One region of the Shewanella sp. 125m-7 genome, then DNA from elsewhere that is predicted to be linked to it. Evidence: riboswitches for the same ligand, from Rfam matches in the RefSeq annotation. Region 1 holds a riboswitch; the other holds the start of a gene.
The links. Region 1 has a riboswitch for lysine ahead of lysC (lysine-sensitive aspartokinase 3). Riboswitches for the same ligand answer to the same signal wherever they lie in the genome.
Positions count from the first base shown of each region.

Region 2: another riboswitch for lysine. It lies ahead of ACVBIL_RS08275 (Na+/H+ antiporter NhaC family protein); the one in region 1 lies ahead of lysC (lysine-sensitive aspartokinase 3).

Region 1 covers NZ_JBRILQ010000005.1:97,102-113,328, reverse strand. The annotation lists gene ACVBIL_RS03855 (sigma-54-dependent transcriptional regulator) at 1-613, opposite strand, end outside; gene ACVBIL_RS03850 (ATP-binding protein) at 688-2,706, opposite strand; gene ACVBIL_RS03845 (flavocytochrome c) at 3,112-4,902, shown strand; gene ACVBIL_RS03840 (LA2681 family HEPN domain-containing protein) at 5,900-7,375, shown strand; gene ACVBIL_RS03835 (class 1 fructose-bisphosphatase) at 8,002-8,991, opposite strand; gene ACVBIL_RS03830 (DPP IV N-terminal domain-containing protein) at 9,380-11,623, shown strand; gene arcA (two-component system response regulator ArcA) at 12,091-12,807, opposite strand; gene ACVBIL_RS03820 (DUF3293 domain-containing protein) at 13,373-13,801, shown strand; lysine riboswitch at 13,916-14,098, shown strand; gene lysC (lysine-sensitive aspartokinase 3) at 14,246-15,637, shown strand; gene ACVBIL_RS03810 (succinylglutamate desuccinylase/aspartoacylase family protein) at 15,671-16,227, shown strand, end outside.
Region 2 covers NZ_JBRILQ010000013.1:1,213-17,439, reverse strand. The annotation lists gene rcsF (Rcs stress response system protein RcsF) at 1-8, opposite strand, end outside; gene ACVBIL_RS08300 (amidohydrolase family protein) at 135-1,475, opposite strand; gene ACVBIL_RS08295 (amidohydrolase family protein) at 1,478-4,537, opposite strand; gene ACVBIL_RS08290 (H-NS histone family protein) at 4,696-5,088, opposite strand; gene ACVBIL_RS08285 (electron transfer flavoprotein subunit beta/FixA family protein) at 5,434-6,183, shown strand; gene ACVBIL_RS08280 (electron transfer flavoprotein subunit alpha/FixB family protein) at 6,183-7,106, shown strand; lysine riboswitch at 7,302-7,522, shown strand; gene ACVBIL_RS08275 (Na+/H+ antiporter NhaC family protein) at 7,601-9,181, shown strand; gene ACVBIL_RS08270 (M3 family metallopeptidase) at 9,327-11,459, opposite strand; gene ACVBIL_RS08265 (thymidine kinase) at 11,839-12,417, shown strand; gene ACVBIL_RS08260 (DUF3137 domain-containing protein) at 12,733-14,100, shown strand; gene ACVBIL_RS08255 (DUF3137 domain-containing protein) at 14,087-15,349, shown strand; gene ACVBIL_RS08250 (LemA family protein) at 15,496-16,062, shown strand; gene ACVBIL_RS08245 (transposase) at 16,202-16,227, shown strand, end outside.

The DNA.
Region 1 (16,227 bases):
TAATAAACGGCGCATCGGCGCAAATAAGTTGATGGCACGATTTGGCAAACTCATCTTTACCTGTACCACTTTCACCTTGTATAAGGATAGGTTCAGGGCTTAAGGCGACTGCCTCAAGATAGCGGAATTGGTCCAGCAACGCAGGCTCACAGGTGAGGATATTATTAAATACTTCTGGGCGGTTTAAGGTGCGGCTCAGAAAGCGCTCTTTAATTCTTAAGTAGTTGCGCTCAAGGCCAACCACTTCTAATGCGCGGCGCACAGTACGGGCAAGGTCGTCGACCTTATCGGTTTTAATAAAGTAGTCGTAAGCGCCATTTTTAATGCAGCGCACGGCGGTGTCGACTTCGTTCACGCCGGTGACGATTAACACGCGTGTCTTAGGAAACTCACTGCGGATCATCTCTAGTAAGTCTTCGCCAGAGTGAAACGGCATGGTCAGATCGAGCAGCACAAGGGCGTAGTCACCGGTCTGTAATCGACTCATCACTTGGCGGCTATCGACGCAGGTATCAATTTTCGCTTCCGGTACTAGGCGGTTAAGCGTGATAGAAAGCGTTCTAAGCCAAGAGGCTTCATCGTCAACAAGAAGAATATTTCTAGCAAGTTTCATGTGATACCAATCCTATTAAATATCTGTTCTAGAGCCTCTGAGGCTTTTCAATTTAAGGCGTATTGATGAAGAAATTAGTACTCAAGCGGAAAGCGTATTTTGATCACCGTCCCTTCGCCAAGGCGGGAGGTGATCTGCATATCGGCTTTATGCTCTTTAATGATGCGACTACACACAGTTAATCCAAGCCCTGTACCACCACTTGAGCGGCGGGTGGTAAAGAAAGGCTCGGTAATTCTCTGCAGTGTGGCTCTGTCCATACCTGCGCCTTTATCGCTAACAATTAAGCAGATATGTTTGTCTTCGACACAGGTTTTGATATTGATATGATCGCGACTTTCATAGCTGTCGGTATCTTGCCTGATGGCGTGGCAGGCATTTTGAATCAAGTTGATTAGCACTTGATGCAGTTGCTGTGCATCACCGAAAACAACCGGGCTCGGGATCATGAGGTCGGTGGTAACGATAAATATCTTGGTCTGATTGGCGGTTAGGCGCAGCGACACTTCAACCACCTCATTAAGGCTAATGGGTTGATATTCATTAGTCAGTGTTGGCAAGGCGTAACGCTTAAGGTCGTTAACGATACGGCTTATGCGCTGAGCACCTTCGTGGATTGACTGACTGCTTAAGTCGAGCTCGTTTATCGCCAATTCCGGTGCCATTCCTGCAACTGACCAAAAAGGGTTTTGCAGCTGATAGTTATGGCTCGCCTCAGACAAGTCTTTCAGGGCGTCGCTGATAAAGGCGATTGAATGGATAATGATGCCTGTGGGGTTATTGATCTCATGGGCAATACCGGCAGAGAGCTCACCAAGTGATGCCAGGCGGCTGGCCTCATCATTGGCTTGGCGAAGCCTGTGCTGTTCGGTGGCTTCTTCTAGCAATATAACCACCTGTTGTTTGCTGATTGGGTGTAGCTGCAGTTGCCAATATTGGTTGTTGATCTGCATATCCGCGGTTTGTGACTTTTGCTCAATCAGCGCGCCTGAGAGTGCATGGCTTAAGTTAAAGCTTTCGCCATCAATATAGTGAAACTCAGGGTTTGTCAGTAGGTCGTTATTATTGTCGTTACTCCACAGGCATTCGCCTTGCTGATTAAACAGGGTAACGCCATGGGGAATGCCATCGAGTACAGATTGGAACTGGCTCGACAAGCTTGAAATCGCCTCTTCGGCTTTTTTACGTTGTGCTAATTCTTGCTTAAGTGCCTTGGAGCGTTTACGTAGGCTAAGGCTGATAAAGCCAGTTAAAAGCATGCCGACAGCAGAGAGCAGGCTGACAAAGATGGCGAGTGACAGCATTCTTTTTTGAGCAGAGTTAAGGTCGACTTTCTCGCGGCCGGTACCAAACCACTTATTGACTAACCGGTCGTACTCCCCCGAGAGCTTTAATTGTCTGAGGGAATCATTTATCTGGGCCATCTCCTCAGCATGTTTATAGTTACTGACAAAATTAAAGGCACCATAGATCAAGGGATCGCTAGAGCTTCTAATAGACGGATACAGCGGCATGAGTCGCCGAGCAACAAAGTTCTCGGCAATCACCACATCAACTTCACCTTTTATCAGTAACTGAAAACCCGTTTCATATAGGTCGACATCGACACGGGTAAAGTCCTGCTTTTTACCTGAGATATACACATCGACAAAGGCCCCTTTTTTAATCGCCACACGCTTACCTTCCAAGTCGTCCCAGCCATTGATAAATGACTTGCCCTGTAAGGTATACGCTTTGGCGTGGGTGGCATAAATGGGGTCGGACTGACTTAGCTCGCGATCGATAGTGATAGGGCTGACCACAGCGATAACATCAATGAGTGAGTCACGGTCATGTACATCGTTAAGCAGTTGTTGAAAGCTTTTGCGGCGGATCACAATGCGTTTGCCCATGAGCTGACCGATGCGGTCCATTAACTCAAGGTTAAAGCCTTGATCGACGCCATTGTTACGCCACTCTAATGGAGCCGTCTTTGAGTGAACGCCAAACACGATACTTTGCTTTTCATGTGTCGGTTCGGCATGGACGGCAAAAGAGAATGCCATTAGGTAAAGAGTGCAAAGGCTGCAAACTAAGTTAACAAATGTTTTCATATTTGAATCTTAGCATGAGCTTATACAGTATAACTGTGCGGAGTTTCTCGCTTTTAAAGCAAGATTTACTGGCTTTAAGTGCTAATGAACCCTTGGTTTAACAGGTTTTTTCATTTCCAGCATATTCAAATTTTGATATTAACTGGATTTGTGATCTCGTTAACCTAGTCTTATGCATTTTTGCATAACTGCCTATCAGGTTATGCATGTTTGCATGGCCGCTTTTACAAGCTGTGATCGAGTGTTCAGTTTCTCAAGCTACTTGGTACATGCAGTTGATGGCTTAACGCAATAGGCAGACAATTACCTCGAATTGAGTATTTAAGACAGCGTTTATGACTGTCGTATATAACGTGATAGCTTTTTGCGCTGCTAAGAACAGCAATAAAAAGGCGAGGAAATGAGATGAAAAACTTTAAAAAAGCAGTGTGTATTGCAACACTTCTCGGCTCAGCAGGCCTTATGTCTAACGCCATTGCGGCAGACAACTTGGCAGAATTCCACGGTGAAAACCAAGAGTGTGATAGCTGCCACATGCCAGATGGTGAGCTTTCAAACGACAGCTTAACCTACGAGAACGAACAGTGTGTAGCTTGTCACGGTACACTCGCTGAAGTTGCTGAAGAAACTAAACATGAGCACTACAATGCCCATGAATCTCATTTCCCTGGCGAAGTGGCTTGTACTTCTTGTCACAGCGCTCACGAAAAATCGATGGTCTACTGTGACTCTTGCCATAGCTTCGACTTTGACATGCCTTACACTAAGAAGTGGGAACGTCATGAGCCAAGCATCGATGAGTTATTAAAAGACACTGAAGATCGTCAAGCAGCCCTTGCTGCAGCGCCACATGACACAGTTGATGTGGTTGTTGTCGGTTCAGGTGGCGCAGGTTTCTCTGCCGCAGTATCTGCAGTTGATCACGGCGCTAACGTGATTCTAATTGAAAAAGAACCTGTTATTGGCGGTAACGCTAAGTTAGCCGCGGGTGGCATGAACGCCGCATGGACTGATCAGCAAAAAGCCAAAGGCATCAAAGACAGTGTTGAGTCTATGTACAAAGACACTATGAAAGGTGGTCGTGACCTAAACGAGCCAGCGCTAGTTGAAGTACTCACTTCACACTCTAAAGGTTCTGTTGATTGGTTAACCGCAATGGGCGCAGATCTTAACGACGTAGGTCGTATGGGCGGCGCATCAGCCAACCGTTCACACCGTCCAACAGGTGGTGCAGGTGTGGGTGCACACGTAATCCAAGTACTTTTTGATAACGCGGTTAAGCGTGATGTTGATATGCGTATGAACACCCGTGGTATCGAAATTCTTAAAGACGATAAAGGCAATGTTAAGGGCCTACTCGTTAAAGGCATGTACAAGGGTTACTACTGGATTAAAGCTGACGCAGTTATCCTAGCAACAGGTGGTTTTGCTAAGAACAACGAGCGTGTATCAAAACTTGATCCTAAGTTAAAAGGCTTCATCTCAACCAACCAACCTGGTGCCACAGGTGACGGTATTGACGTAGCAGGTAATGCTGGCGCGGCGATGACAGATCTACAATACATCCAGGCTCACCCAACATTATCTGTTAAAGGTGGTGTGATGGTTACTGAAGCGGTTCGTGGTAACGGCGCAATCTTGGTTAACCGTGAAGGTAAGCGCTTCGTCAACGAAATCACCACACGTGATAAGGCTTCTGCAGCGATTTTGAACCAAACAGGCAAATCAGCCTTCCTAATCTTTGATGACTCAGTACGTAAGTCACTAAGTAAGATTGATAAGTATATCGGTCTAGGTGTTGTACCAAGTGCTGACTCGCTAGTTAAGCTAGGTGAGCAGACAGGTATTGACGGTAAGAACCTAACTGAAGCTGTTGCACGCTACAACACACTTGTTAAGAGCGGTAAGGATGCAGACTTTGAACGTCCTAACCTACCTCGTGCTCTTAACGAAGGTAACTACTACGCAATCGAAGTGACTCCAGGTGTTCACCACACTATGGGCGGCGTGAAGATTGACTCTAAAGCTGAAATCATGAACGCGAAGCAGCAAGTTATTCCAGGTCTATATGGCGCAGGCGAAGTCACTGGTGGTGTTCACGGTGCTAACCGTCTAGGTGGTAACGCTATCTCTGATATCGTCACCTTCGGTAGAATGGCTGGTGAGAATGCAGCAGCTTATTCTAAGAAGAATTAGTCTAAGAAAAACTAATCTTAGATTGTTAGTCGGGGTTGGGATTTGAGTTAAGTTTCAGCCTTAGACTAGAAAACAAAAGCCTTCATCTTATAGATGGAGGCTTTTTTGTATCTGCAACTTTTGCGTTTAGTTGCATAAGTCTCAGTGCAATCAAACTTCGTTTGATAAAGGTCGTGGCGTTGCCACATTGGTAATGCATCAGGCTGAGCCTGACCAACGTCGTGGGATTCCATCCCACCCCCAGGCAAGGAGGACTGTTCGTCCTTATCCTCCTTGCATCCACCATGACGCCCCGACGAAGTTGTTGATCCTCATACTCCAATAAAAATTGCCTAACGGCTCAGATGGGACATCCATGTCCCCCCGAGCCTGAACCATCATCCATGATGGTTCCACGGCATTTTCATCTACGTATTTCGGCAACTCCGATGGGGATTGGGTGTTTCCTGTGAGTGTGGCAGCTCGATTTTGCCCCAAAACGTGTTTACCTTTGTGTAAAGGTGAAGCTAATCGCCTCCAGCGGGGGAATGTGCAGATACTGCTGAGGCTCGCTGCGAGCACGTCCTTGTGAGCTCAACGAAAACGTCCCTGTTTTCGACGGCCTCAACCGCATCTACACTGGGTAATTGGTGCCTTCATTTGGGCCGTATAGGTTTGATTGCTAGCTTGGGAATGCCCCAAAACGTGTTTACCTTTGTGTAAAGGTGAAGCTAATCGCCTCCAGCGGGGGAATGTGCAGATACTGCTGAGGCTCGCTGCGAGCACGTCCTTGTGAGCTCAACGAAAGCGTCCCTGTTTTCGACGGCCTCAACCGCATCTACACTGGGTAATTGGTGCCTTCATTTGGGCCGTATAGCGGTTTGTTGTCTAACACGGAAATGCCCCTTTCCTTGTTAGTGAACTGATTTTTCTTGGCTCAATCATGTACTATTTGACTTAATTTTTTTCATATCGGTAATGTAACCAGTAGTTTTAAGACAGTACAAGGAATCGAGTAGTGCTAAATAAAGAAATCGAAGATCTAGGCTTAGAAATTGATATTGCATGTGATAACAATGATGTTTCAAAGCTAGAGGAACTGCTAGTTAGCTGTGATTCTCTTATGGAAAATGAGATAAGCGAGAATTGTTCAGTCTTGTTTTTCTATAAAGCCAATTGTTATGCAGCACTTCGTATGATTGAGCGAAAAGACGTAGATGATACTTGGAGTTGGTATCAGGAAAGGCAAGTTGCCGAGATACTTAACCTGCGAAAGGCCGTCGCAGAGTCTGGCTTTGAGAAACTTCATGAGATAATGCAGTGTAAAATACTGACAAATATAGCTAACGGAATGAGTTCACTAGGGCGAGCAATTGAATCAATTAACTACTATGAAAAAGCCCTGTCTCGTATTGATAATTTTGCTATGGCACTAGGTAATAAAGCAATTGCCCAAGTCCACTATGGACAGCATCTATATGACTATGGGCATAGTGGTATTTTCTTTTTCCATGCCCATAATGAGCTAAATCGTTTTGGTAGTGAGCCGCTACTATGGGATTGTGGTATTCAACAGGATGCTCTAGAAGCTTTTATTGGTTATAGAGACTTCACGGAAGACGTTCTAGAGGATATTGAGTTCGAACGTAAATTTGATTTTAATAACTTCTCATTAGGTAAGCACCAAAAAGAGCAGGATTACAGAAGATGGTGCTTACAACATAAGCTATTTATAAACCCTTTGAATGATGTGTTTACCGCTACAATTGCTGCAAATGATATTCTGCACTTACCTAGTCATGTCTACGACATCGGAGAAGAGCCTAGATTTCCTAAGTACTTTAACTTGCTAAAGCAAGAGTTCATAGTTGCTCGACATATGCTGTACGAGTTTACTACCGCCGATTTCGAACACTATTCTGACAATGACGTTCTGCTACAGAATGGTTTGGATGGTGTGCATCTGGGGTACCGAAATGAGTTACTGAAAAACTCGTTGAGAGTTTCGTATTCTATCTTCGACAAAATAGCTTTGTTCTTAAACGACTATATGAACATTGGATTAAAGGTAGACTCTGTAAATTTCCGTAATATTTGGGGAACGTACAATAAGAAAAAGAAAGCGCTAGAAATCAATCCATGCTTCCTAGAACGTGAAAACTGGCTATTACGAGGTTTATACTTCTTATCGAAAGATTTGTACGACCCAAACTTTACTGATGTTGCTGAACCAGAAGCTAGAGAATTACATAGCATTAGAAAAATGGCAGAACATAGGTATCTGGGTATTCAGGAGTACCCAGCTCAAGTCGATGATACTGAGTACATGAAGTATATAACTGTTGATGACTTAGCCGATAAAGCATTAAAGATGCTGAAATTATCCCGTGAAGCATTGATTTATCTTTCTTTAGCAATGCACACAGAAGAGCGTCAACGTGAAGAAGCAAGGGGTGATGGAATCGTAATGCCTATACAATCAACACGTCTTTAAAATGGTTGTAATTCTAGCCAATTAGAAAGTATCTGATGTCGTTATAGTTGGCACTTTCTAACTCGAAAGAGTATATGTCGGGTCAGAGTAAACATTCAAACACCTAGCTTGACGTTCACGATTTAGCCTACAGAAAACACCTATTCCCCATCGAAGTTGCCGAAGTACGTAGATAAAAATGCCGTGGAACCATCATGGATGATGGTTCAGGCTCGGCGGGACATGGATGTCCCATCTGAGCCGTTAGGCGATTTTTATAGGAGTATGAGGCCCGTATCTAATGCATGTAACTTCGTCGGGGCGTCATGGTGGATGCAAGGAGGATAAGGACGAGCAGTCCTCCTTGCCCGTGTGTGAGCTGGAAGCTCACGACTTTGGTCAGGCGTAGCCTGATGCATTTAAAGCTCGGGTGCGGGCGAAGCGCCGCGACGTTAGTTGTTAGACGAAGTCTAACTTAAAAGTCAGGCGCAGACTGATAGCGATAAGCCCCAGCGCCAGAGCTAGGCGAAAAAAGTTCGGCGCAAAAAAAAGCGCAACCCTAATACCATAGGATTGCGCTTTTTCTTTGATTTCCCTAGGACCTAGAACTTAGAACCTAGGACCTAGAACCTATCTTACCCTAGAACCTATACAGCAGGTTCTTCGCTGTAATCAATACCATGATATTCAAGACACGCATCAACTTCATTGGCTGAGCCTAAGATAACCGCTACACGTTGGTGAATCTCAGTTGGCTCAATATCCATAATGGTTTCATAACCCGTAGACGCTTTACCGCCTGCTTGCTCTACCAAGAATGCCATTGGGTTAGCTTCGTACATTAAACGTAGCTTGTATGGCTTTTCTGGGTTCTTATTATCTGTCGGGTAAGTGAAAATACCGCCGCGACAAAGTACGCGGTGTACGTCGCCAACCATGGCCGCAATCCAGCGCATGTTAAATGACTTTTCACGTGGGCCAATTTGACCTAGCAGCAAGTCGCTGATGTAAGTCTGCATTGGCGCTTCCCAGAAGCGTTGGTTTGACATGTTAATCGCAAACTCGCCAGTGTCTTTGCTGATAGCCATTGCGCCATCTGTTAGCAAAAACTCGTTAGTTTCTGGGTTTAGGGTAAATAGCTGTACGCCTTTACCTGTGGTTAGCGCTAGCATAGTTGATGGGCCGTATAACACGTAACCTGCTGCAACCTGGTTGCGACCTGCTTGTAAAAAGCTTTTCTCGGTTAGCTCACCTGCTGGCGCTGGCAATACTGAGAAGATCGTGCCCACAAGTGAGTTAATGTCGATGTTTGATGAGCCATCTAGTGGATCAAAACACACTAGAAACTCACCGTTGGCATCGGCTTCAACCACGTAGTCTTCTTCTTCCGATGCGATACCGCGCACTGTACCGTCAGCCTTGAGAGCATCTTTGAGCATATCATTGGTGATGATATCAAGTTTCTTCTGCGTTTCGCCTTGAACGTTTTCTTGCTCAGTTGCGCCTAACACGCCTGCTAGTGCGCCGTGGCGTACTGCGTGGCTAATCTCTTTTGAGGTGTTCGCTAGGGTCAGGATCAGTTTTTCAAGAGTAGGAGAAATTGCTTGTGATGTCAGGTTTTCAGCCAGAGTTTGCATCTTGTTTCCTATGACAATTCAACATTAGTAAATTGAGTTTAAGGTCGGGTTCTTTGATACACCCAAATAGCACCTTGGGTATATTCATTATTATTGTGGCGATGATACCCCAGAATGCTAGTTTTTTCAGCCGTAAAGATTTGCTTTTTAACTGTGAACGCTTGCTTATTTACGCTAACGGCTTGCTTCACCGCGCTAAGGGCTTCCTTCTCAGGGCTAAAGGCTTCCTTCTCAGGGCTAAAGGCTTCCTTCTCAGGGCTAAAGGCTTCGACGAGGTGGGGGATTTTTGTTTTAACGGCGATTAAGGCACAATGTAGTCGAATTTTCAGCCGAACTTTCAGTTAAATTTTAGTTGAAGACTATTTAGCGATTAATCCAGGGAATAATAATGACAAAAAATTGGATGAGTTTACTGTTGGCGTCCTTGCCAATGGTGTTAACGCCAGCGGCTATTGCCCAAGCTTCTCCTGCGCTTAAGGGCGGCAGCGAACCATTAACCATTGAACGTATGTATGCTTCACCCGCTCTTGCGGGGAGCAGCCCACGCGGACTAAAACTGTCACCAGATGGTAAGCGGGTTACCTATCTTGCTGGGCGTAAAGATGATCAACACCTATACGACTTGTGGCAGATGGATGTGGCAAGTGGCAAGCAGAGTATTCTAATCAACGCCGATAAGCTTGAAGCGGGTGAGCTTTCTGATGAAGAAAAAGCCCGTCGTGAGCGTCAACGAATATATGGTCAAGGGATCATGGAATACTTTTGGTCAGATGATAGCGCGGCGATTTTAATCCCTGCCGCGGGTCAGCTGTATTACTACTCTGTAGCCGATAATAAGGTCAAATTGTTGGAGACGGGTGAGGGGTTTGCGACGGATGCCAGACTGTCACCAAAAGGCCATTTTGTATCGTTTGTGCGTGAGCAAAACCTCTATGTACTGGAGTTAAACACCCAAAAAATTACCGCGTTAACGACCGATGGTGGCGGCGCGATTAAAAACGCCATGGCCGAGTTTGTTGCCCAAGAAGAGATGGGCAGAATGACGGGTTACTGGTGGGCGCCCGATGAATCTGCGATTGCCTATACCCGTATCGACGAGTCTGGCGTTGAGTTGGTGACTCGCAACGAGATTTATGCCGATGGAATTAAGCTGACCGAGCAGCGTTATCCCTATGCCGGTGAAAATAACGTTAACGTTGAGCTGGGCGTCGTATCACTTAACAGTAAAAAAGTGGCTTGGGTTGATTTAGGTAAAGACACTGATATTTACCTGCCGCGAGTAAAATGGTTACCTGACAGTAAGCACTTGTCTTATCAGTGGCAAAGCCGCGATCAGCAAGCGTTAGATCTGCGCGTGGTGGCGATTGATGATATTAAAAACGATAGAGAATTAGTTAACGAGCGCAGTGAAGCTTGGGTAAATCTTAATGACGACCTGCATTTTTTAAAGCAGCAAAAGGCATTTATCTGGGCGTCTGAGCGAGATGGCTTTAATCATCTGTATTTGATCGGCCTAGATGGCAAGGTTATTCGTCAGCTAACCTCTGGTGATTGGGCGGTTGATGCGGTTGAATATGTTGACGAAAAAGCTGGCGAAATTTACTTTACCGGTCGCAAGACTAAGGTGACTGAAAAGCAACTTTACCGTGTGGCACTCAGTGGTGGCAAAGTTGAATCTATTAGTCAGCGCAGCGGGATGCACGAGGCGGTATTTGCCGACAATAAACCTGTGTACCTCGATTATTTTAGTAGTCTTTCACAGCCGCCACAGGTGAGCCTGCACGACCGTAGCGGTGAGCGCCTAGCCTGGGTTGAGCAAAACGAAGTTAAAAAGGGCCACCCGTTATATAACTACTTTGGTTTATGGCAGGTACCTGAATTTGGTGAACTAAAGGCTGAAGATGGCCAGATGTTGCAATATCGCATGTTCAAACCGACGAACTTTGATGCATCGAAGAAGTATCCTGTGGTGGTGCGCGTTTATGGCGGCCCACATGCGCAGCTGGTGGTGAACAGTTGGAGTCATCAAGACTACTTTACTCAGCACCTGTTGCAACAAGGCTATATTGTTTATCAGCTCGATAACCGTGGCTCGGCGCACCGTGGCACCAAGTTTGAATATGTGATTTATAAGCAGCTGGGTGAGGTAGAGGTTAACGATCAGAAGGTGGGCGTGGATTACCTACGTACTTTGCCTTTCGTCGATTCTGATAATATCGCAATTTATGGCCATAGCTATGGTGGTTACATGGCGTTAATGAGCCTATTTAAGGCGCCGGATTACTTTAAGGCGGCTATTTCAGGTGCGCCAGTATCAGACTGGTCACTTTACGATACTCACTACACTGAGCGTTACTTAGGCCACCCTGAGACGAATGCAGAAGGTTATGAGGCCAGCAGTGTGCTGCCGTATGTGACCGGCTATCAGTCAGGTTTGCTGATGTACCATGGTATGGCTGATGATAACGTATTGTTTGAAAACAGTACGCGCGTGTATAAGGCGCTGCAGGATGAGGGTAAGTTGTTTCAGATGATCGATTATCCGGGCTCTAAGCACTCAATGCGTGGTGAAAAAGTGAGAGTGCATTTATATCGCTCGTTAGCAGACTTTTTAGACCGTCAGCTAAAGTAATTGGTTTGTTCTTGATTATTAAGTGTAAAGCGTAGTGGTGATTAATTATTAATGATCATTGCTACGTTTTTAATAATGATGAATTTGGAATTAAATATTATTAATTATAAATTTTAGAGTGAAAATTATAGCAGCGAGCCACTGAAGTATTGGTAAATAGTATTCGATTTTTACACACAACTTTTTTGAGTTAATATAAAATAACTACTACTTTATAGGTAGTGTGGCGGTTGATTGCTTGGTAGGGAAAAACTTTCCTCTAAAGCAGTATTAAATTTCAGCCTCAGTTAAGCTCTGTTTTATTTAAGTAGATACTCTAATTAAGGGCGGTGTTATTGCGCCTCGTTGCAATGATTCATAACCGTATAGACATAAAAAAAGCCAGTCAATTGACTGGCTTTTTTCTCTGTACTGATTTAACTATACAGATTTAATATAGCTATCAGCGCAAATGCAGAGGCTTAGAATTAATCTTCTAAGCTACCGCAAAAACGGTAACCTTCACCGTGGATTGTTGCGATGATTTCTGGCGTATCAGGCAAGCTTTCGAAGTGCTTACGGATGCGACGGATTGTTACGTCAACAGTACGGTCGTGTGGCTTAAGTTCACGGCCAGTCATCTTCATTAGAAGGTCTGCGCGGCTTAAGATCTTACCTGGGTTCTCAACAAAGTGAAGCATAGCGCGGAATTCACTGCGCGGTAGCTTGTATGACTCACCTTGTGGGCTAACTAGAGAACGACTGTTGATTTCAAGGCTCCAACCGTTAAAACGGTAGAACTCAACTGCGCTTTTCTCTTCTGAATCTGTACCAGTGCTATTAACGCGAGTTAATAGGTTACGAGCACGAATAGTCAATTCACGTGGGTTGAATGGCTTAGTGATATAGTCATCAGCGCCAATTTCAAGACCAAGGATCTTATCAACTTCGTTATCACGGCCTGTTAGGAAGATTAGACCGATATTATTAATTTCACGAAGTTCGCGAGCTAATAAAAGACCATTTTTACCTGGTAAGTTAATATCCATAACGACCAAGTTAATTTTGTTGTCTTGCATAGCCTTATGCATTTCAGCGCCATCATTGGCTTCAGTTACCACATATCCTTCTGCTTCAAAAATACTTCTCAGTGTGTTTCTTGTAACGGCTTCATCTTCAACAATAAGAATGTGCGGGTTTTGCATATTAATTACCTAATTTCTGTCTATTTCTAACCATGAGTATAATCAATTTTATACTCCATCTAGTTATGCTGATAATTCACTGATACACGTAGGTGCTTTCAAAACTGGCTCGAAACAGCAACACACTGCATGATTAGCAAAAGTATGGGTATCTCACATATGGAAAAACGTGAACTGTATAAACTTCGATTAACAATAATAGGAAAAAGTTCCTTAACTACCGTTTACTATGAAGTTTAAATGTTAAATCAAACATAGGTCACATTTGATACAGCTGTGTGGATTACTCTTCTAACTGTTTCAGATATGTGTAACAAAATGTGTTCGTTACATGTATTCAGTGTGAGTCAATCAACAAGCCCTATTGTACTCGTTTTAGGCATTTGTTAACAAATGAAATGTTAACAAAATTCCTCGATGATATGATTTAGATCACTATTTATTATTTATCTATCTGATTATATTATGTTTGATAAAAACGTTGACTGTGACCTGCATCACGTAGCTAGGAGGGGCCAACGAGTTTGCTATAATAATTCCACCTAAATTGGAGAATTTGTTAGCAATGAATAACTCAGTCGACAACCTTTGGCGCTATTATCAACAAACAGAATTCTTGGTTACTCAACCTTTATCTGCTCAATTATCCTTCGCTATTATCACTGCATATAACCCAAGAGGAGTGGTACTGACTCCTTGCCAAAATGGTCTTTTGGACCGAAAACTTCAACATGAAATACACAGATCGGGCTTTCCCTATCGGGCAATGATAGGCGCATCTCAAGATAGAAAGCATATGGAAAAGAGTTGGGCAATATCATCCGATAAGGCCTCGGCCATTAAACTCGGTTGCCAGTTTAATCAAAATGCCATTTATTATGTTGAAGCAGATCAATTGCAGCTTGTTCCTTGCTTGCTGCCTTGCCAAGAAACATTGTTGGGCGCATTTTCTCCTCGGGTCAATTGGGTGATGGAGCTTCCTGATATAGTATGAAATTAAATCATCTAAGATTTCCATTGACTTAATTGGTTATTTTTTGATATTTTTTAACCTGTTATTTTGTATACAAAGCAGCTTTTTTCGAAAGCAATTTACTTCATACAAGGTAAGTACAGAAGAGGAGCGCTAACTAGGTAGTAAGTTGGAGGGGGCCAAACCCCTATGATGGCTTATGAGGGAGATTAGCGCCGAGATATTCAATGCCATTTGGTCAGGCTTGAATGTTGGTTGTGCAGGCTGAATCCTGTCGATTGTCACCAATGTTTTTTATGGTGGAGAGCTTCTGGTGACGATCGCTGTTTCCCAATTTTTTTGGGGGGCATATCATGGCACCAGGCTCTTCGAACGAAGTTAGTTCGGAGCTTATTTCATGTTAGTTATTCAAAATACCCTATTGAGTCAGTGTCAGCCGTTTCTATTGAGTGTGGAGGCGGGTCTATGTCGTTAGTCTCATCTTCAGTTAGCTCGCAGACGCAACCACAATTAAATGTCGCCAAGTTCGGTGGCACCTCGGTGGCGGACTATGACGCTATGCAGCGCTGCGCCGATATCATTATTGCTAATCCGCAAACTCGTGTGGTTGTTGTGAGCGCATCGAGTGGCGTGACCAATCACTTAGTTGCGCTAACCCAAGAGACAACGTCTAGCGAAGACACTAAAGCATTAATCAAGCAAATCGCATCTATTCAATATCAAATTCTAGATAGCCTTGGAAACCCAAGTGATATTGCCGCTAAAGTCGACGCTATTTTAAGTCATATCTCAACCTTAAGTGAGCGCTTAAGCTTGACTCGCAGCAAAGCGGTAATGGATGAACTTTTATCCCAAGGTGAGATGTGCTCATCGGTATTCTTTGCGGCGGTTTTGAGAGAAAAAGGCGCTAGTGCTGCAGCATTTGATGTACGCCAAGTACTACGTACCGATAGCCATCATGGCCGCGCTGAGCCACAAATAGAACAAATTGCACAGCTTGCTCAAACGCACCTTAAGCCACTACTTGCAGAGCAAGTGATTGTGACTCAAGGGTTTGTGGGCGCAGATAGTGAAGGCAACACCACAACCCTTGGCCGTGGTGGTAGTGATTATTCAGCCGCATTGCTGGCCGAAGCATTGCAAGCGACAGCCGTTGAGATCTGGACCGATGTTGCCGGCATTTACACTACAGACCCAAGACTTGCACCTAATGCGAGTCCTATTGCCGAAATTAGCTTTAATGAAGCCGCTGAGATGGCGACCTTTGGCGCTAAAGTTTTACACCCTGCAACAATATTACCTGCTGTAAGACAAAAAATTCAGGTGTTTGTTGGCTCAAGCTGGGCCCCTGAACAGGGCGGCACTTGGATCCGCCATACGGTGCAAAGTGAGCCGGTATACCGCGCCGTTGCAGTGCGCCGGGATCAAACGTTACTTAATCTTCATAGTTTGCAGATGCTACATGCTCAAGGTTTTCTTGCTGAAACCTTTGCCACGCTTGCACGCCATAAAATCAGTGTTGATTTGATCACCACCTCAGAAGTGAACGTGGCATTAACCTTAGATAAAACAGGCTCTGACTCAAGTGGGCAGGGCTTACTTAGCGAGGCGTTATTGCAAGAGTTGTCGCAACATTGCCGCGTGCGTGTCGAAGATGGGTTGGCCTTGGTCGCCGTGATTGGCAACAATATCGCCTCCACAGCGGGTGTCTGTCGCCGCGTGTTTGAAGTACTGGAAACCTATAATGTACGTATGATCTGCCAAGGCGCGAGTCCACATAACTTGTGTATTTTGGTTGATGAGGCCGAAGCGGCTAATGTGATCCGCGCCTTGCATGAAAACTTATTTGAAGCATAGTAAAGCCAACGCCAACGAGGAATTTTGCATTTTATGGAATTTACCCAATCGAGCCTGAAAGTCGGTGAGTTGGCAACGGGACAGGAACTTAATGTTCCTGTTTATCGTATGGTCGGCAAAGATCTCAATGCACCTAAGGTTTTTATCCAAGCGAACGTACATGGCGCTGAGGTGCAGGGCAATGCGGTTATTTTTCAGTTAATGAAACGACTGGAAAAACTAAATGTAATCGGCGAGATAACTCTACTTCCCTTAGCTAACCCGCTTGGTATCAATCAAAAAAGTGGTGAGTTTACTCTAGGGCGCTTTGACCCGATCACCGGGGTTAATTGGAATCGTGAATACTTAGATCACAAGATTGATGTGGCAAGTTGGTATCAACGGCATAGTCACTTAGATGATAAAGCCTTGATTCAGGCCTACCGCTTACATTTAAGTGAATTATGCCAAGCCCATTTAAACAGTGAATGGGGCGTAACAACAGGCAAACGATTGGCGGTCAGCTTACAATCATTGGCTCATGAAGCTGATATTGTGATTGACCTGCATACCGGACCTAAATCGTGCAAACATCTATATTGCCCTGAATA
Region 2 (16,227 bases), on a different contig from region 1:
TATTTCATGGTGGCGGGCCTGTTTTATTATTGAGGTTGAAATGCCGTTGCACTCACTCAAGCTATTAATAAAAAAGTGCTCATAAAGAGCACTTTTTCACGATTAATCTTAAGTCGCGCTATAAGTTTGAAATTCTAGCGCTTTAGATACTTTTGATAAAGCTGTTGATGACGATTATTAAGATCAATTTTACGGCCATCAATATAGACAGACTCAATACCTGCTTGCATAGGGTCCAAAATATCACCCGTTGCTAAGATGATATTGGCTTTAAAGCCTGGAGCGATAGCCCCCATATCATCAATCTCTAGCACTTTTGCGGCATCTAAAGTGATACTTTTAAGGGCGTCTTCTTTGGTTAAACCGTAAGCGACGGTTTGACCAGCAGCGAAAGGTAAATTTCTGCTATTCCAGTCTGATGAAAAACCAAGAGCAAAGGGGATTTGGGCTTGTTTAAGTAGCGCGGGGATCTTAAATGCGAGATCGATAGGCTCATCATTACGTTTAGGTAGTGCTAAGGTTTGATTGTAAATCACCTTCGCATTCACTTCAGCTAGAGCGTCGGCGACTCGCCACGCATCATAGCCGCCCACAATCACGATTTTAAAGCCATACTGCTTAGCCAAGGCAATGGCTTCTTCAATGTGCTTTTGTGATTGTGCATGAATAAACAGTTGCGCCTTGCCTTCGTATAAGGGGGTAAGCGCCTGCCAGCGCAGATCTATTTTATTGATCTTGCCAGCTTTATCTGCGAGTTGATATCGCTTTCCATCTGAAAATGCGCTGTAGACTTTATCGATTCTACGTTTTAAATCTGTTAACTGCTCTTTGCGCTTATCGGCATCTTTTGATAACCATCGCACATGTGGCCAGTAAAGATGAAACTGCTTATTAGACTCAACTAAGGCATCTTCAATTGTCCAGCTGTCCATTGACACTAATGCCGATTGCCCTGCTAAACCATCGCCTTGAGGCACAACTTGGGCGTGGGTGATCCCGTTAACTCGCACCGTGGGGATAATCTCTGAATCCGGATTAAATGCAGTAATCGCTTCTAACTGTGGATTGATATAACCCACTTCATAGGCATCATTACTTGGGCGCATCATTTCGACTTCAATTAGCCCCATGCTGGTATCGAGTGCAATTAAACCTGGGTAGAGGTGTTTTCCGGTTGCATCGATAACTTGAGCGTTAGTAAGTAGCTCGCTGTAATCGTTTTTTGCCTGTGTTGTCAAAGCGGTAGCAGGTGCTTTAGGTGTATCTAGGTCTTGCGCGACGGCAATGACTGTTCCATCAGCAATCAGCACGTCGCTGTCGAGCATGACGCCATTTGTCACAGTATGTACTGTGGCGTTAGTAAACAGTATCGCTTGGTTTTGAGTGCTAGCAGGGACCATGTCGTGGGCATTTGCCATAAAACATAAAGGTAGGCTTAGCAGGGTGACTGCGCGCGTTAACGAGTTATTAAACATGATTACAGTGCTCCTGTTGCGCTTTGCTGCCATGCGTTGAAATGAGTATCGCAGTGCCATTCAGGCTCCGTTAAATCAATCGGGGTCTCACCTTGTTTATGGGCATCATCACTGAGCAGTACTTTTTGGATCAGCGCTGCACGCTCTGTAGCGACTTCGATTTGGGCTATTTTGTCTTGCTCACGGTCAAAGTAGCGGCGTCCGCTAATCCAAGTTGAATCAACTTTTGCATAAACTGACAGCGGTGGATTATCCCAAAGCACAATATCGGCTTGTTTGCCTTCAACCAATGAGCCGACTTTGTCTTCTATGCCGAGTTGAATAGCGGGGTTGATGGTGATCATCTTCCAAGCATTTTCAGCCGACATATCGCAATACATCATTGATTTTGCTGCTTCTTGGTTAAGCCTGCGTTGCATCTCATAGTCATCTGAGTTGATGCTGGTTAGCACGCCTTTGTCTTGCATTAGGCAGGTGTTCTGTGGGATGGCATCATAAACTTCAAATTTGTATGCCCACCAGTCAGAGAAGGTGGAGGCGTGAGCGCCATGCTTTGCCATCTCTTCAGCCACTTTGTAACCCTCAAGAATATGAGTAAAGGTACTGACCTTAAAGTTATAAGTTTCAGCAAGGCGCAGGAACATCAGAATTTCAGATTGCACATAAGAGTGAATATGGATATTACGCGTTTGTTCAAGTACCTCGGCAATCGCTTCTAAGCGATAGTTATATGGCGGTGCAACTGTGCGCCTACGTTCACTAGTGCGCATTTTCTTATAGTCGACTTGTGCTTTTCGGTAGGCAATAGCTTCATTAAAGGCCTCGCTAAACAGCGCTTTAACGCCAATACGGCTCTGAGGGAAACGATGGGTAAACGCATCTCCCCAGTTACTTTGCTTAACGTTTTCACCTAAGGCAAATTTGATACTCGCAGGGGCATCTTTAAATTTAAGCTCCTCAGCACTGTCGCCCCATTTGAGTTGAATGATTTGCGCTTGGCCGCCAATAGGGTTGGCACTGCCATGAAGCAGTTGCGCCGTCGTCACACCGCCAGCAAGGCCGCGATAGATGGCAATGTCATCAGGATTGATCACATCGCCGATACGTACCTCTGAGGTAATCGCATCGGAGCCTTCGTTGGTACCGCCATTTAGCGCAATATGCGAGTGCTCATCGATGATCCCTGCGGTAACATGTTTACCTGTGGCATCAATGCTGGCATACCCTGAAGGAGTGCTAAGGTTTTTACCTATCTCTTGGATTTTTCCGCGGGCGATAATTAAATCGTTATTCGCTAATACGCCGTTGTTAGTCGATGTCCAAATCGTGGCATTCTTAATATGGACTCTATCAAGTGCGGGTTGCTGACTTAAGCCATAAGCGACATTCGGTGAGGTTTGGTTAGAAATAAGCACGACTTTGTCTATATCAACTTTGTCTATATCGCCATTGTTGCTGTTGTTTACTGTGGCTATAGGTTCAAGCTTTATGCCGCCAAATGGCATAGTTTGATTATTACCATCGAGTAGTCTGCCTCTTAAGCCTTGGGCATCTAGCCAAATAGTGAAACGGCTCACCCCCGTTATACCCGCCTCAGAAAGGTCTGCACTAAAGGTAAGGCGACCTAACTGATAATCAAGGTTGGCAAGGCTGATATCATTCTCACCGCTCGACAACGTGCCGCTAAGTGACGGAGATTGACTGATATTAAGATCGAAGGTTAACGCGCCGATTTGAATTTGATATGGGTTATCAAGTAAGGCTAGGTCACGATTGATGAGCTGTTGCTCTTTGCCTTGTAACCATATGCTGACAATGTTGCCATCATCAAAAATATTACCATCGGTGATCACCAGATCTGCCATAAAGCCGGGTTCCAATTTTCCGGCCAAATGGTCAATTCCCGATATTTCTGCTGCATCTGTGGTTAATGCCGCAAGTGCAGCCTCTTCAGATAAACCTCTAGCGACAGCTAACTTAAGTCTTGGCCAAAATTTCTGTGAATCTATTCCATGCTGAGTTAATGCAAAGGGAATGTCAGCATTTGCCACCATAGCCAAATTACTTGGCGCACGTTCCCAATGCCTTAATTGAGCAAGACTAATTTCTCGTTCGCTATCGCCGTCAGTTATTTCTGGGGCTGCAGGATAATTTAAGGGTAAGACGAGACTAAAGGGATAGGACTTTAATTCTGAAAGTTTTGCATATTCGTGTCCATTACCAATTAAGCTTCCGCTAAATTTATGTTCGCTTAATAATTGTGCTGCTCGTAGTTGGTTATTAAGGTTCTTAGTCTCAAATATGTAGTGTTGTTTTTTCGGATCCCCTAAACGTTCTAAGGCAATATTAAACTCTAATTCTTTACTTGATGAAGTCGTTTTATTTCTATTTTGGTTGTACCATTTTGCATCAGAGAAGGTTTGTCTTATTAATGCCATGCTACCCATTAACGATTGTGGGTAATCTTGAACAGATGAACCTTTGTTAAAGGCCATAAACTGACTTGTCTGTGCATTATAAATAACATCGTTAGCTTTTTTATCAGCTAACGATATGGTGACACCTTGTCCTCTAAAGATCCCATCTAAATAACTAGACTGAACACTGGTGAAGCCGTTATCGATCCATTCCTTTGCTTGTTCTTTATTAGGGTGAACATAATTAAACCACTGCATTTGTGAATGTATTGCGCCATTACTCGCATTACCACCAATACGTTTTATTTCATATACAGGGCCTGATTTATCTTGGGCTTCTGTTTCATACTCAATCGCATATTCAGTAAAGGGGTCGATAAAGCCTGAATATATTGTATGTCCCGTTAAATCAATAACAAAAGCATCCTCAGGAATATCGTTATTTTTGATAATTGCCTTAATTTTGTTGTTTTCAATCAATAAGGTGGCATTCGTTAACGATTTACCCGGAGCTAGCATTAGTTCTGCATGAGTTAATGCTGTCAGCCTTGGGGTATTATCGGTAAGTTGTTCATTAGCAATTGCTGTTTGACAGCATAGCAAACTAAGAAGAGCGATTCGATGAGGGACTATATGTTTACGCATTATTCTACTTATTATTGTTAGATAAACAGGAAAATGATGAGCATATCCTAACTTATTAACAATGAATAAGCAGTAATTGTAACTACTGATGTAATATTTTTAACTTAAAAACAAAAAAGCCCCGCAAATAGCAGAGCTCTTAGTTGGTAGACTTGAAGTTAGATCAAGAAGTCTTCCATAGTGCGGCCTTGTTCAAGCTGATTCTTAAATACAGTTGGCATACGACCCTGACCAGTCCATTGAACCATTTCACCTTCAACTTCAATTTGATATTTAGCGGGACGAGGAGCGCGTTTCTTTGGCGCGGCTTTAACGGCTAAACCGCCGATATCATCTACAGATAATCCGATAGCTTCCATTTGCTTACGAATTTCTTCAATTTTGGCATTACGCTCTGCCATCGCTTCTTGCTCTTCGGCTTGTTGAGAAGATTTTTCTTCAATAATCTTTTCTAACTTTACAGACAGCTCTTTTAAATCGTTCAGTGATAGCTCTTTAACTGCTGCTTTAAAACGACGACCATGGGTCAATATTTCAAGAAAATCGCTCATAATTATTTATGTCCAATTAAGATGGGGATGGAGAATGCAATATTTGAGTTAAATAATAGAAACTATTTAGCTAGGGATCAAATATTATTTTTGAATTATTTATATCGAAACATAGTTATTATGAATAATGTAACAACTATTACGAGTTAATAAATGTTTTATGCTTGTTTAATTCAAGCAAATGTTATGCAGTGTTAATTTGAATGAACAGGTGTTTGAAACCTGGTTGACGTTAACGTTAACAGCACGTAAAGTATCTCTAATTTCAGTAACCTTAACTGGGCATTATATTGCTACTAGGTTACTTAATTCCGTACATTATAAGAGACGTAAGAAGGAAGCCCTATGAAAGTATTGGTGCCAGTTAAACGTGTCGTCGATGCCAATGTAAAAGTCAGGGTTAATGCTGACAATACTGGCGTTGATACCGCAAACCTCAAAATGGCGATTAACCCTTTTTGTGAGATCGCCGTTGAAGAAGCTGTTCGTTTAAAGGAAGCTGGAAGCGCCTCTGAAATTGTCGTATTAAGTATTGGGCCTAAAGCTTCGCAAGAGCAGTTAAGAACGGCACTCGCGTTAGGAGCCGATCGCGCAATCCATATTGAAACGGATGAAGATCTTGTTCCGCTATCAATCGCGAAGCTTATTCATGCCGTGCAACAAAAAGAGCAAGCCGAGTTGGTTATTCTTGGTAAGCAGTCCATTGACGGTGATAACAATCAAACTGGGCAGATGCTTGCTGCTATCGCTAAAATGCCACAAGCCACGTTTGCATCTGAAGTTAAGCTAGAGGGCGATAAACTTGTCGTGACTCGTGAAATTGATGGCGGCTTACAGACAGTTAACTTGTCATTGCCAGCAGTGATCACCGCAGATCTTCGTTTGAATGAGCCGCGTTATGCCAAACTACCCAACATCATGAAAGCCAAGCGCAAACCGCTTGAGTCGCTGACGCCAGCAGATTTTGACGTCACGCTTAAGTCTCACCAGACAATTATTAAAATAACGCCACCTGCCCAGCGCAGTGGTGGAGTCATGGTTGCCTCTGTTGAGGAGTTGGTTGAAAAGTTAAAGAATGAAGCGAAGGTGATCTAATGGCAATTTTAGTATTAGCAGAACACGATAACGCCAGCCTAAAACTGGATACCGCGAAAGTCGTTGCCTGTGGCCAGGCAATTGGTGGTGACATCGATGTATTAGTCGTTGGTCATAACTGTGCTGGCGTGGCAAGCGAAGCACAAAAGCTAAGTGGTGTGCGAAATGTCTTACTTGCTGATTCAGTGTCATACACTAATCACCTCGCTGACAATGTGTCAGACCTGATGTTAAGCATCGCATCTGATTATGAACATGTACTCGCAGCGGCTTCAAGTTTTGGTAAAGATGTGTTGCCGCGTGTGGCTGCGCTCTTGGATGTATCTCAGCTGTCGGAAGTGACTGAAGTCGTCAGCAGCGACACATTTGTTCGCCCTATCTACGCAGGTAACGCGCTAGCGACTGTACAGAGCTTAGATGATAAGAAAGTCATGACAGTGCGCTCTAGTGCCTTTGATGCTGTAGCAACAGACGGCAGTGCAGAACTCGTGACATTATCACAAGACATTGCCTCGCAAGTGGAGTTTGTGACTCAGAGCTTAACTGAATCTGAGCGTCCAGATTTGGGCAGTGCATCGGTTGTAGTATCTGGTGGCCGCGCCCTAGGTAATAGTGAAAACTTCGCTATTTTAGAGCAGCTCGCAGATAAACTTGGCGGCGCACTTGGCGCATCTCGTGCTGCAGTTGATGCGGGCTACGTACCAAACGATTTGCAAGTGGGCCAAACGGGTAAGATTGTTGCACCTGACTTGTATATTGCTGTGGGGATTTCTGGTGCGATTCAGCACCTGGCGGGTATGAAAGACTCCAAGGTGATTGTTGCTATCAACAAAGATCCTGAAGCGCCAATTTTCCAAGTGGCCGATTATGGTCTTGAGGCCGATCTGTTTGAAGCGGTGCCGCAATTATTAGCGCAATTGTAAACAAGTAAGGGCTGGCTGATTATAGCGATGCCAAGCTGAATTGTTTTTAATAGGTTTGTAAACTGTTAATTACTTTGAGTCGTATTTGGTATTGTTAGTGATCTGTGTCACGATAAGCGGCTTTAGAGTAGCATCTCTAAAGCCGCTTATGTTTTTATGTCCGTCACGCTTTTTGAGCTAGCCTTAAATTGCGTCCTGAGAAGTAGAGGTGCATTCAATATTAGTATCGATAAGTAGGGTGATACCGCTGATCTATCGAGAAAGGATTTGATGCCGAAGTGACATAGCATATCGGGGCTAGTTGCTGGGGCTGTGACCAAATAGGGACAGCACTGCCATAGTATTTCTTATCTGGAAGATAAGAAGATTTATATTAATGATGACCATTAATATGGCTATGGAGCGCTACTGATAGGACAGGTGTAATCAGATATCTACTGCTATATCCCACCAGTTCAGTCGGCCTCCATTCGTATTTAGCGAAGAAATTAAAAATGACAATTATAAGTTATGCCGATTCGGCTCTGTCGCTGCTACCTCCGGTAGTGGCAATTGTACTGGCGATGTTAACGCGTCGTGTTTTGCTGTCTTTAGGTGTCGGGATTCTGTTGGGAGCTTTGCTGCTTACCGATTTTTCTGCGATGCAAACGGGTCAATACCTCAGCGAAAAAGTGTTAAGTCTGGTATGGGACGATGGCGCTTTGAATAGCTGGAATCTTTATATTTTGGGATTCTTGGTCGTGCTTGGCATGATCACAGCACTTATCACCGTAAGTGGTTCAGCTAGAGCTTTTGCTGATTGGGCTCGTACCCATATCCGCAATAAGCGCGATGCAAAACTACTCACTATGTTCCTAGGTTGCGTGGTGTTCATCGATGACTATTTCAACAGCTTGGTGGTTGGTAGTGTCGCAAGGCCACTCACCGACAGGTATTACATTTCACGTAGTAAGTTAGCCTACCTGCTTGATTCTACTGCCGCGCCTATTTGTGTTATTTCACCTGTATCGAGTTGGGGTGCTTATATCATCGCCTTGATTGGTGGTATCTTGACCGCTCACGGGTTTGCAGACACCGGGCATCTCAGTGTGTTTGTACAGATGATCCCGATGAACTTCTACGCGATTTTCGCATTGTTACTGCTGCTTTGTGTTGCGTTAATGGGACTTGATATTGGCCCAATGCGCCAGCATGAGCTAAAAGCACAAAAAGGCGAACTATACGATGCGTCTAAAGGGTTACCGCCTGGCGCTAACTCAGGACTACCTGAAGCCGATACCGGCAAGATTATGGGCTTATTCCTGCCTATCACGGTACTCGTATTTGCCACTTTCTACTTCATGGTCAGCAGTGGCGGCGATGCGTTAGCAGCTAAAGGTTTAGAGTTTAGCTTGATTGGTGCATTTGAAAATACAGACGTAGGCTCATCGTTATTCTTTGGTGCTTTAATTGGTTTAGCAGTAACGCTTGCTCTAGTGATTTATCAACGCGTAGACAAGTGGATGATTGCTAAAGGTCTGTTTGAAGGCGCTAAGTCAATGCTGCCTGCTATCTACATCCTGTTGTTTGCTTGGACGATTGCCGGCGTAATTGGTCAGCTAGAAACAGGTAAGTACATGGCAAGTTTAGCAACCGGTAATATCCCATTTGCTATGCTACCAGCGGTACTATTCATTCTTGCTGGTTTAACGGCGTTTTCAACCGGCACCAGCTGGGGTACCTTTGGTATTATGTTGCCAATCGCAGCTGATATGGCGATGGGTAGCCACACAGGTATGATGTTGCCTATGCTTGCTGCCGTCCTTGCGGGTGCGGTATTTGGTGACCATTGTTCACCTATCTCTGATACCACTATCTTGTCGTCAACGGGGGCGAACTGTCACCATATTGACCACGTGATCACGCAGCTTCCTTACGCGTTAATCGTGGCGGGGATCAGCTTAGTCGGTTACCTAGTACTTGGCTTTACAGAATCAGTTACAGCGGGCTTAATTGCTTGTAGCGTAGTGTTTGTCATTAGCATTATTGTGTTACGTATCAAGGCGTGCTCGCCTGATTCTCAATGTAAGCAATAAAGGTAATAGCCCTTATTGAGGTACGCGCAAGCTTCACCTCGATAAATTAGAACCATAAAAAAATCCGCTCTAGTTAGAGCGGATTTTTTGTTTTTAGGCTAATCAATTTAGCCCGCAGCGTATGACCTCTGTAGCGCAATAGCGCTTAGTTTAAGCCTCGTCGCTCTAGTAGGGCCTCAGTGGTTGGCTCTTGACCTCTAAAGGCTTTGTAGGCATCCATAGGTGCTACAGTGTTGCCCACTTCACGAATCGTCTTTCTGAACTTCATGCCAATTTCACGACTTAAGCCACCTTGTGTTTGCACGTAGGCAAACGCATCAGCAGCTAAAATTTCACTCCACATGTAAGCGTAATAACTTGCAGAGTATCCACCCGGGAAGGCGTGAGCAAAGTAAGTCGACTTATAGCGTGGCGGCACAGCGGGTAAATCTACGCCGTGCTTCTTAAGCGCTGCCGCTTCAAAGCTGGCCACATCTTGTAGTGGTGCGTTCGCGTTAAGTGAGTGCCACTCTAAATCAACCAGCGCTGCTGACATGTACTCTAAGGTATCGAAGCCTTGATTAAAGCTGCGAGATTTAAGTAGCTTGTTGAGTAACTCCTGTGGGATCGGCTCACCCGTTTCATAATGCTTAGCATAGTTTGCAAGCACTTTTGGATGCGCGGCCCAATCCTCTTCGAATGTCGATGGAAACTCAACAAAGTCTCGTGATACAGCAGTTCCTGAGAGCGTTGGATAAACCACTTTAGAGAACATACCGTGAGTACCATGACCCATTTCATGGAACATAGTCGTTACTTCATCGTAGCTAACAAAGGTAGGTTCACCCTTTGGTGCCTTCTTAATATTCATCACGTTAACGACTACAGGCTTGCTGTTAAGCAGTTCAGACTGAGTCACAAATGAGCTCATCCAAGCGCCGCCTCGTTTACCTTCACGAGAGAAATAGTCGGCGTAGAAAATGGCTAAGCTGCTGCCATCTTCATCGAACATCTCATAGGCTTTAACATCTTCATGGTAAACAGGAAGGTCAGGGCGCGGCGTTAATGTTACGCCATAAAGCGCTTTTAAGGTAAAGAACACGCCATCTTCTAAGACTCGGTCGAACTCAAAGTAAGGGCGGATTGCGCTTTCATCTAAATCGAACTTTTCTTTGCGTACAAGTTCGGCATAGTAAGCCCAGTCCCAAGGTGCCAATTCAAAGTCACCACCAGTCTTGTTGATCATGGCTTGAATATCGGCCGCTTCTTTTTGAGTGTTTTTAACTACGGCTGGCACCATTGAGCCGAACATCTTGTAAACCGCTTCAGGTGTCTTGGCCATCTGTGGTGCTAGGCGGTATTCTGCCCAGTTATCAAATCCAAGCAGCGCTGCACGTTCTGCACGTAGTTGAGCTAAACGGGCAACCAAAGAGGCGGTTTCATTCTCGCCCTCAAGACCGCGGTTAGCAGATGCTTGCCAAACTTGTTGACGTAGCTCTCTATCTTGTAATTGAGTCAGTACTGGCTGGCGCGTGGTATTGGTGATGTTAAGTTGATATTTGCCTGTATGGCCGTTGGCCTCGGCATCGATTGCAGCAGCTTTAATGGCACTGTCTGATAAACCTGCAAGTTGCTCTTTTGAGTCCACTACAACCGCAATCTCTTTGGTTAGGCGCATTAGGCGCTGAGCAAATTCATTGGTTAGCGTTGATTGCTCTTCATTGAGCACGCGGATCTGCTGTTTTTGGCTTTCAGTAAGCTTGGCTCCTGCGCGAACAAAGCGCTTATAGTAAACCTCAACTAAGCGATTTTCTTCGGCTGATAATCCTAAGCTTTCGCGCTGGTTATAAAGTGTTTCGATGCGAGTAAATAGGGCAGGATTTAGATTAATGTTATCTGAGTGAGCGGCCATTTTTGGCGCCATTTCACCTTGCAACTTACGTAGTGTCGGGTTGCTGTCGGTACCGGCTAAGTTGTAGAACACCTTTGATGTGCGGGTCAGTAGCTCACCACTTTTTTCAAGCGTTACGATGGTATTTTCAAATGTTGCAGCTTCGGGGTTGTTAGCAATGGCTAACACTTGTTGGTAATGCTCGCGGATCCCAAGCTCTAGTGCAGGCTGAAAGTGCTCATCATTTATGTTACTAAAGTCCGGTGCTTCATACTGAAGCTGACTTGCTTGTAAGAATGGATTTTGAGTTTGCACCATCACGGCATTGGTATTTTGAGTTGATGTTGTCGAGCAAGCGCTCAAGGCTAAGGTTGCGGTAATAGCCGCTGCAACGAGTGTCTTATGCATAGATTTGTACTTCCTTTATTATAATTGTGCTTCTAATCTAATATTTGCGTATTAAACGTGTCTTAATTTGAGTGATTTTGTGCTTCAGCGCAGGATTTTGTGTGAGTTTTGTTGTGTTTGTCACATATTGGAACGGTGAGTGATTCGTTGCCTGTAGCTACTTATTACATCGTTTAAATGTAATAAGTAGTGAAAACAAGCTGTTTAAAGCGAAATGTAAGTATTAGCCGCTAAAGTTGCTTAAAAGTAGAGCGCTTTATCGGGGAACGTTAGGGCTTATTTTATTCGCGACACGACTCACTGAATCAATATTGTTAAGATGATTTTTTATCGAAAATAGTGATAAACTAGCGGCGAATTCACCTTTAAGGATCTTAGTTTGGCGCAGCTATATTTCTATTACTCAGCGATGAATGCGGGTAAATCAACTTCGTTATTGCAGTCTTCTTATAATTACCGCGAACGCGGCATGCATACCTTAGTGATGACAGCGTCAATAGACGATCGATATGGCGTGGGTAAAGTGGCTTCACGTTTAGGTATTGAAACCGAGGCGCAGGTATTTGGTAGCAATGATAACCTCACTGATATGATCAGTAGCAGTCATGCAGAAAAGACGTTGCACTGTATTTTGATTGATGAATCGCAGTTCTTAAGCAAAGAGCAGGTTAAGCAATTAACCTACGTAGTCGACATTCTCGATATTCCCGTGCTTTGCTATGGTCTTAAAACCGACTTCCAGGGTGAGTTGTTTAGTGGTAGCCACTATCTACTCGCATGGGCAGACAAGCTGGTTGAGCTTAAAACCATTTGTCACTGCGGCCGCAAAGCCAATATGGTTGTGCGCTTGGATGGCAATGGTAAGCCAATGCGTGAAGGTGAGCAGGTAGCGATTGGTGGTAACGAGAGCTACGAGTCTGTATGCCGTAAGCATTTCAGAGAGTTCATTTGGGATTAAGCGCTATTGCTCCTAGAGATAAAGTAGGCCAACACTGTGAAAGTGTTGGCCTTTTTTATGCGTTATTTTTATGAAGTCACTTTTATGAAGTCACTTTTATGTATTTCTATTATGTAGTTATTTTTATCCAGTAATAAAATAATGTAAGTCCTTACCAACCCTTCAAGCCTGCCAGAAAGCGTTTTATATTTTATAACATCAGCATTCAGGGGCTACTTTTTAATTAGTGACTTAAATCGCTGTATTTTTAGTGTTTTTTCTGCATAATTCGTCCCTTGTTTTTTATCGTAAACCTGTGTTTGTACAAGGATTTTAATGCAGCATAACCAAATGGTTGCTAAGCACATTGCCAAGTTACGCAGTGATGTTGATGCCGCTATCTCTCAAGATGATCTGCTCGAGGTTATCACTCAAGTTAAACACCATCCTGGGCCGTTAGATTACCGCGATAAGATCACCCACGCTGTTAAGTGGTTACTAGTTAGCGCTTGTGTCTTGTGTATCGTCTTGATATTTATGCGCCTCTGGTATGAACAAGTTGATCCCGCAGCTAAGTTAGTGATTGATGACTCTTGCTATTGGCTTCCTGTCGCGCTGAGTACATTATTAGCCAGTTTCTGCCACGAGCGCGGCTGGCTGCCTGTCCCTATGGTAGTTAACTTTACACTGCTGGTGGCAGCAATGGGTCTGGTGACAATATATGTACCTGAATGGCCGAAAATCTATTGGGCTGTGATCTATGGTTTTGGCTATGTGATTAGCGTGGGAGAAGTTGATGACCATCAGTTTTCGCTGTGGTTTATACTGGTTATCGCCAGCTCACTCACTTGGGTATGGCTTGATTATCGCGCCAATTGGCGCAAACACCTTTCCGATAAAATATTCCTGTGTGACGCGCTATTTAATAATGGCTTAACACAGAGTAAGCCAGCACCTGAAGACAAACTTGATGCACTTGAAAAGCAGTTTGCAGAGTTTCGTCGCGGCAGTGGCACGCGTGATATAGAGCAGATGTTTGCCGGGCAATATCAAGGTGAGCAGCACAGCTTTAACTATAAGCTTTATCACTTTCAATATACGGTAAAGCGCACTCAAACCAGTTCAGATGGCAATGGTGGCTATAAAACCAAAACCGTGCATGAAGATCGCGATCGTTACGGCATCTTGCTCGATTTTCCGTTCGCTAACGGTTTGTGCCTAGATGCTGAAGACGAGGTAAAGCTTAAAGACTCGGTTTATCAAGAAAAGTATCAAACAGAGTCAAATGCCTTTAATGACATTTATCGAGTACAGGCCTGTGAGAAACTCACCGCGGCACGCTTTTTAACCCCTGCAATGATAGAAACCTTACTCGATCTCAACCGCAACTTTATCTCGCCTATGGTGGAGATCGCCCCTGATGGTCGTTTGTGCATTGCCTCGACCAGTAAGCTGATTATTGAAAAGCGTAAACATTCACTGGCAAAGCCGGATGAATTTTATAAGGAAATTGCCGGCCATACCGAGTTAAAGCGGGTGCAAAAGCTGCTTGAAGCGATCCATGAGCTCATGCGTCTATCTGATAACAATTTTGTCAGTGATAGCAGTGTTGTTCGTGATGCCAATACAAGCGCCAAACTCACAGCTGTTGGACAAACAACACCAGTAAAAGATACGGAGTTCAATGCTCATGCTGGCTTATAACGCCCAAGTGACTCGCAATATTGCTGCTATCCGCACCGATGTTGAAGCCGCAAAAAGCCAAGAGGACTTGATAGCATTAGTGCATAGGGTCGAGCATCACCAAGGGCCATTAGATTACCGAGATAACTGGTATCGTTTTTTCTGTGCAGTTTCATTGTTTTTCGCCTTATTGCCGATAGCTTTTGAGTTGGGGTTAGTGGTTCCTGATTTTGTGATGCACATTCTTAGAAGCGCACTGGGCTACAGTGTGATCTGGTATCCAATGTTGGGCTTAGCAACATTAACCCGCTATTTTGAAGACAAGGGTAAGTGCTTACCTATGCCCGGCCCACAATGGGGACGTATGGCATTGATGGCTGCTGTGGGCGCGGCGCTGAATCTCATCCCACAATGGCCGCATTGGTATTGGGATATGTATTTCGATACCTTAGCCTCGTTTTTAGGGTTCTGGTATCCGAGCTCAGGTTTTGCTGCCCATAATGGCGTGATAGGCGTAATTATGCTGCTGTGGCTTAGAGGCCGCATGAAGTGGCGCAATAAGTTGTCGGATACCATCTTTTTAAAAGATGCGCTGTTTAATAATAATCTTGAGGCAGTGCCATTTGAGGGCAAAAAACTGGCTAAAGAATTAGAAGCCAGTTTTAAAGAGTTTGATCGCGGGAATGATCTGCGAGAAATTCAAAGTCTATACAAGAGCACTTTTCAAGGAGAACTCCACCAGTTTGATTATCAGCTGTATCGCTTTCACTACATTGTAAAACGCACTGAAACCACCACTGACGCTAATGGTAAAAGCACCACTCGAACGGTGAGAGATAGCTATTATCGCCATGGCGTATTATTGGATTTTCCTTTTGCAAGTGGCATGAGTATTAGCAATGACTTTGGTATTAAGCGCCGAGGCGAGCGCTATAAAAGTGCCTCTAATGAGTTTAATCGCCAATATCGAGTCCATGCTAAAGAGCTGATGAGCGCAGCACGATTGCTGTCGCCTGCGGTTGAAGAAAAGCTCACTGTATTTGCTAAACAGTTAAAAAAACCAGTATTAGAATTCGGCCAACAAGGAAGGCTGTGTTTAGCGGTGAGTGATGACCTGTTAGCGATTAAACGAGTAAACGGTTTAGATAATCCCAAAGCCTTCGCAGAAGAGTTAGCAGGCCATACCGAGTTAAAGCAAATGAAGCAAATGCTCGAATTAGTCCATGAAATGATGCGCTTTAGCGACAATAACTTTAAGGCCAGCGCGTAGTTCATTTTGAAATGATAAAAGACTGAACGCTTAAGAGAAGTGAGTCAGAAAACGCATTTGAAATCTCATTTTTTAAAAGCAAGTTTGAAAGCTAATTAAAATAAAGAATCAGCAAGTTAATCAAAATATAGAAAAGGAAAACCTAAATGGATATCTCAGTTATCGGGTTAGTGATTGTAGCAGTGGTCATTGTTGCCATTATCATGGTGTACAACGGCATTATTGGTAAACATAATGCGGTAGACCGCGCATGGGCGTCGGTACTGACTCAAGAGCGCCAGAAGAATAAGATCATTCCTATGGTTGAGCAGTTAGTCGAGCAATACAAACTGCATGAGTCTGAAGTATTAACCAAAGTCACCGAGCTACGCAGCGCGATTGCAGAAATGAGTTCAGGTGTCGACACCGCAAAGCTTGCCGCCGCAGAGCAGCGCACCCAAGACTTAATGCAAGGCCTTAAAGTGACTGTTGAAGCTTACCCAGAGCTTAAAGCCTCAGATGTGTACATGAAGTTGATGGCAGAGATCAGCGAGCAGCAAGAACAAATTGGCGCCGCAATTCGTATATTCAACGCTAACGTTGAAGACTTTAATAATGCTATTGAGATGTTCCCAGGATCACTCATCAACAGCATGTTAGTGCGTAAGCAGAAAATCAGTAGCTTTAGTGACAGCGAAGCACAAGCAGGGTTTGAGTACAAACCTAATTTATAGGCTGTGCATGTTAGCAGTTAGAGCAATAATAAAGAGCATTAGCCCATTTTAGATCCCCTTTAATTTAGGACACCCAGATTAAATAGCAGGATTTGATACCTCTTACTAAGATTAGTTAATGCTGAAGTAGGAGGTTGATATGCCCCGCGCCAGAAGTACGTTAAT